Regions from separate parts of the Pseudidiomarina sp. WS423 genome, predicted to be linked through region 2. Evidence: predicted binding sites of a transcription regulator. Region 2 holds the regulator's gene; the other holds the start of a gene.

Region 1 (3,131 bases), on a different contig from region 2:
GGCTGTCAGCCGTCAGGACAATTATCTATTGGTAACTACATTGGTGCGTTACGCCAGTGGGTAAAAATGCAGGATACTCATGATTGTCGGTTTATGTTGGTGGATTTACATGCCATCACGGTACGCCAAGACCCAGCTCAGCTACGTTCAGCCACACTGGATGGGCTAGCACTTTATATGGCGTGTGGGTTAGATCCTCAAAAAAGTGTGATTTTTGTCCAGTCCCATGTACCAGAGCATGCGCAGCTAGCTTGGGTGCTCAATTGTTACACCCAAATGGGTGAATTGAATCGGATGACCCAGTTTAAAGATAAATCAGATCGTCACGCCAATAATATTAATGCAGGTCTATACACATACCCAGCATTGATGGCAGCAGATATTTTGTTATATCAAGCGAACGAAGTGCCGGTGGGTAATGATCAGAAGCAGCATTTAGAGCTGGCGCGCGATGTGGCTACCCGATTTAATAATCTGTATGGCGATGTTTTTACCATTCCTGATCCTTTCATTCCAGAAGTGGGTGCACGGGTTATGAGCTTGCAAGATCCGAATAAAAAGATGTCAAAGTCAGACGACAACGAGAACAATTTTATTGGCTTGTTAGAAGACCCGAAAAAAATCGAGAAAAAATTAAAACGAGCTGTAACTGATTCAGATGAGCAGGCACGGATTTATTTTAATCCAGAAGAGAAGCCGGGCGTTTCAAATTTACTGTCGATTATGTCGGCTGCTACGGGGCAACCTATCGCTGAGTTAGTACCTAGTTTTGAGGGTAAAATGTACGGACATCTGAAAAAAGAAACCGCAGAAGCTGTGGTTGCCATGTTGGAGCCTATTCAGCAGCGTTATCATGAGTACCGTAATAACCTTGATTATTTGAATCAGGTGATGGCAGCGGGAGCTACTGCCGCGAGTGAACATGCGGCAGCAACTCTGCGTAAAGTCTATGATGTGATTGGTTTTGTGCCACGCCCTTAAGTTCGAGACAAAAGTAGTGAGACGCGCTGGTGTTATTACTGATCGATAATTATGACTCCTTTACTCACAATGTCGCGCGCTACTTTTGGGAGCTAGGTGCGAACCTAAAAGTAGTGCGTAACGATCAGATAACCCTTGCTGAAATCGCTGCGCTACCACTGACTGGTTTGGTGATTTCTCCAGGCCCTTGCACGCCAGATGATGCTGGGATTAGTCTTGCCGCTATTAGAGAATTTGCAGGACATGTTCCGATTCTAGGCGTGTGTTTAGGGCATCAAGCCATCGCGCAGGTGTTTGGCGGGAAAGTCGTGCGTGCCGGCACCGTCATGCACGGTAAAACTTCGTTGTTGCAGCATCAACAGCAAGGGCTGTTTGCCGGTTTGCCTACTCCATTCAAGGTGGCTCGTTATCATTCCTTGCTGGTACAGCCAGACAGCCTGCCGCCAGAATTAGTGGTTGATGCTTGGGTTGAGACTGCTGCTGGCGAGATCGAAATCATGGCACTGCGACATCAGCAGCTTCCGGTCTGGGGCGTGCAATATCATCCTGAGGCGATAGAAACTGAATTCGGGCATGAGCTATTTGCCGCCTTTTTACGCCATTGTCAGGCTCCCGATGAAACCCAGTTAGCAACGCCTTAAGAACAACTTAATATGCAGCAAAAGGGCTAGCTGATGCATAATTATGCAGCGGCTCTGCAAGCTTAGCTAACCACCTCTCTAGCCCGCATTTTTTCTACGCTGTAAGCACGACAACGGTGCTTTTTTCTGCGATAATAGCTGCACTTAAAAGTGCTTTAATCGATAACAAAACGAGGCAGCTATGACTAATAAATTATCCGTAACTCGCGCCACCTTTGATGACGTGATGGTACCCAACTACAACCCAGCGCAGATGATTCCAGTGAAAGGCGAAGGGTCACGCGTGTGGGACCAAGCCGGTACTGAATATGTCGATTTTGCCGGTGGTATTGCGGTGAATTGTTTAGGCCATTGCCACCCAGCGATGGTGCAAGCGTTAACTGAGCAGGGCAACAAACTGTGGCATTTAAGTAACGTTTTCACTAACGAGCCAGCGCTGCGCTTAGCGCAAAAGTTAACTGACGCTACCTTTGCCGACCGGGTTTATTTCGCAAACTCAGGCGCAGAAGCGAACGAAGCCGCATTAAAATTGGCGCGACGTTCGGCGTTAGATAAATTCGGACCAGAAAAAGACCAAATTATTGCCTTTAACAAAGGTTTTCACGGCCGTACGTTCTTTACTGTAACAGTAGGTGGTCAAGCTGCTTATTCGGACGGTTTTGGGCCAAAACCTGGTGCCATCGAGCACGTTGATTACAACAACTTGGCTGCACTAGAAGCGTTAATGTCTGATAAGACTTGTGCGATCATGATGGAACCTTTGCAGGGTGAAGGTGGTGTTATTAGCCCTGATGCAGAGTTTGTCAAAGGCGTGCGTGAGTTGTGTGATAAATACAATGCGTTGTTGATTTTTGATGAAGTGCAAACAGGTTTTGGGCGTACCGGTAGTTTGTATGCTTATCAACAGCTTGGCGTAACCCCAGATATTTTAGCCTCAGCTAAGTCGCTAGGTGGTGGCTTCCCGATCGGTGCTATGTTGACGACAGCAGAGATTGCCGCTCACTTAAAACCTGGTACTCACGGCAGCACTTACGGTGGTAACCCGTTGGCTTGTGCTGTTGCTGAAGCGGTATTCGATGTAGTGAACACCGATGACGTGTTAGCTGGTGTGAAACAACGCGAACAGTTGTTCAAAACCACCCTACAGCAAATCAACGAAAAATACGGTGTGTTCCAAGATATCCGTGGCCAAGGTTTGTTGTTAGGTGCGGAGCTAACTGAAAAATTCGATGGTAAAGCTCGCGACTTTTTAAATGCATCAGCCGCTGAAGGTGTGATGGTACTAGTGGCCGGGCCAAGTGTGATTCGTTTTACGCCGTCGTTGATTATTCCAGAGCAAGATATTCTGGAAGGGTTAGCGCGCTTTGAACGAGCTGTTGCCAAGCTAGCTGGCTAATCCTCACGGAGACACTTTATGTTAGTGGTTCGTCCGATAGCGCCGCAGGATTATGCGGCGCTTTATACCTGTGCAGTTGAGTCTGGACATGGTTTTACCTCGTTGCCAGTTGA
Region 2 (3,131 bases):
GCTTGAACGTCTTCAATGGGTTAGCTTACTTAACGAAGTCTAAACCAATTTGGATGTCGTTTTTCAAACCGTCTAACATGTCGGCTTTGGCTTTTTCTTCGTAAGCGCTTAATTCGCCGTAAGACAGGATTTCTTCAACACCGTTAGCGCCAAGGCGAACTGGGTGAGCGAAGAACAAGGCATCGTTACCGTCGGTTTCAACGTAAGTGCACTCTACGACGCTGTTGTCGCCTTGCAGTGCCTTCACCAGTGACAAGCAGAAGCGCGCTGCTGCTTGGCCCATAGATAAGGTAGCAGAGCCGCCGCCAGCTTTAGCTTCAACCACTTCAGTACCCGCATTTTGAATACGCTTAGTTAGCGCTTCAATTTGCTCGTCGGTAAAGCTTAGGCCTGTTTGTGACAACAATGGCAGGATGGTGGTGCCGCTGTGGCCACCAATCACAGGAACTGTGACTTCAGCTGGGTTTTTACCGTGAATTTCAGCCACAAACGTTTCTGCACGAATCACGTCTAAGGTAGTCACACCAAACAATTTGTTTTTGTTGTAAACGCCTTTTTTCTCTAACACTTTTTTAGCGATAGCAACAGTAGTATTCACTGGGTTGGTGATAATGCCGATGCAAGCCGTTGGGCAGTTGTCCGCAATAGCTTCGATCAGATTAGCAACGATACCAGCGTTGATGTTGAACAGGTCAGAACGGTCCATACCTGGCTTACGTGGTACACCAGCTGGGATTAATACGATGTCGCTGCCCACTAACGCAGAAGCTAGGTCGTCTTTGCCGTAACCTTTTACGCTAACCGCCGTTGGGATGTGGCTGAGATCGACAGCAACACCAGGAACAACTGGCGCTACATCGTATAAAGCCAACTCTGTACCAACTGGTAATTGGGTTTTCAAAAGTAATGATAGTGCTTGACCGATACCACCGGCTGCACCTAAAACTGCAACTTTCATCTCAGACTCCATCCATTTATGTGGGGAAATTTAGGCCAAAAACTCTACTCTCTTTTAGCGAAAAATACAACGGGCGACCGCCTGACTAGGCGCTTATCTTGTATTGCTGTACACTCAGCAGCTACTCTGTAAATCCATAATAATAACTAGCAACCAGAAAATCATAGAGAGATATACGCATGGCCGACCCTAAAGCTGCTGATTTAATTGAAGCCTTCAAAGCGCTACTCAAAGAGGAGTGTTATGGCTCGCAGGGAGAGATTGTTGAACAGCTAAAAGAGCTTGGTTTTACTAACATTAGCCAGTCTAAAGTGTCGCGTATGTTGAGCAAATACGGCGCCGTGCGCACCCGCAATGCGCGCCAAGAAATGGTCTATTGTTTACCCGCAGAATTAGGCATCCCGAGCACCCATGCGCCATTAACGCAGCTTGTTTTAGATATTCAACACAATGATGTGATGGTGATCATTCGTACCACCCCTGGCGCCGCCCAGTTGATTGCGCGGTTGTTAGATTCGGTGGGCAAGCAAGAAGGCGTGCTCGGCACCATTGCCGGCGACGATACTATTTTTATTGCCCCGGTGAAGGTTGCGCAGATTGAAGAAACCATGCGCAACGTGCAACAGTTGTTCGATAGCGTCAGTTAGAGCTGCCCTTGTTGCTGTAAGAAATCAACGGACGGGGCGAAGTAAGCGCTATTACTGATGGCCTCGAGGTAATCTAGCAGCGGGTCGTAATCACCTTGGCTATCGGCCAGATAACGTTGTTTGAGCCAGGTATGCAGGTGGCTGGGTTGGCCGGTGCAATACAAGCCTAACAAGCCCTGCTCACGCAAATTTCCCCATGGCATGTTTTGCCGCAGCAGCTCTAACGGTTGCTCGTTGGCATCCAGTAACCGCGCGGCGCGACTGTGGCTGACTTGGCTTAGCAAGGCTTCACTGATGCGCTCGCCGGTGACTTTTTTGCGCCCCATCACATGCTCTTGCATATCGGTGCTGAGCTGTTCCCAGCGGCGCAAATCGTGCCGAAATTTCTGCAAATAAATGTAGCTACCGGCGGCAAACACAGGATCGTCCTGCACCAGGGCCACTTGCCGACGACGCAGCCCTCGTGGGTTATCAGGCGCTTCAATAAAGCCCAATAAATCACGGCCATCCATAAATCTGAAGGTGGTGATCTGCTCAACGAGCTCGACGTCATGACCGAGCCATTCAAGTAAGGTGCGAGCTGCTTGAAAGTTAACATCGAACCGATCTGAACGAATGTTGAGTAATAAATCAAAAGACTCCCGCGGCGCTTGTCGGTCGCCATCGCTCACCTCAGGAAAGCCAGTTAATTGTAACGGCCGCACATGACTGTAAAGAATATCCCAATAATCACTCCCGATGGCCACCATGCCATTGAGCATGGCTTCAGAGAAACGTGCATCTAGGCCTTCGAGCAACATGGGAATCCGCGCCAGCTTACGCCGCACGGTATCCACCTCATCAGTCATCACGTTCAACAGTAACGTGATGCCGTGCAAATTAGGTTCTGCGTATACGCCTGATTGTGCTTGTGCCGTCATGGTCGCTTACCTACCTGGTAAATTCCTCGAAAAAAAACGCGTATCGGTCGATTAATGTTTGCAATTATCCGTTGGCCCCGCACAATGTTATGTTTGGTTAGTCTATTCTGCCAAGCTTTGTAGCAAAAAAGTAGTGTAGCAAAATAAATGTCTTTTTGGAGAACCTATGCGTACCCCTTCGTCTTACTTATCAACGGCTTTAGTTGCTGCCTTAGCGGTAACCCTTTCAGGCTGTGCTAGTAGTGGTGCTGATACTGCTAGCGCTGATGCGCCAGCCGCCACTGCGGTTACCCGCGCGGCTAGTGCTGATCAAGCTTTTAGCGAGCTCGCTGATAGCATTTATCAGGCTTATTTGAACCAAGGCCGCGGAGTAGAATTAACGGATATGAGCCCAGTGGCGGTAACCGCACGCGCTGAGCAACAACGGCAATGGTTACAACAGTTGCAGCAAGTACCGGTAGCTGAGCTATCGCGCCAGCAGCAAATTAACCACCGAATGCTGGTTTATCGGCTCCAAAATGCCGTTGATAGCTACGATTACAACGACCATTACCAACCGCTCAATGCCGAGGGTGGCTTTCATAGCAATCTTAGTTTTATGGTCAG

What was found. Region 2 encodes ArgR, which controls arginine synthesis, uptake and breakdown. Its sites were predicted from a motif close to ANTGAATANNTATTCANT; they were not measured.
Region 1: the regulator ArgR is predicted to act here: its motif matches at 1,655-1,672, upstream of ACQ661_RS11250 (aspartate aminotransferase family protein).

What each region holds. Positions count from the first base shown of each region.
Region 1 covers NZ_JBOJLN010000017.1:10,701-13,831, forward strand. Annotated here, with positions in the region: gene trpS (tryptophan--tRNA ligase) at 1-981, shown strand, start outside; gene ACQ661_RS11245 (anthranilate synthase component II) at 1,011-1,622, shown strand; gene ACQ661_RS11250 (aspartate aminotransferase family protein) at 1,804-3,018, shown strand; gene astA (arginine N-succinyltransferase) at 3,037-3,131, shown strand, end outside.
Region 2 covers NZ_JBOJLN010000003.1:112,554-115,684, reverse strand. Annotated here, with positions in the region: gene mdh (malate dehydrogenase) at 26-958, opposite strand; gene argR (transcriptional regulator ArgR) at 1,138-1,605, shown strand; gene ACQ661_RS04795 (Dyp-type peroxidase) at 1,602-2,525, opposite strand; gene ACQ661_RS04790 (DUF885 domain-containing protein) at 2,692-3,131, shown strand, end outside.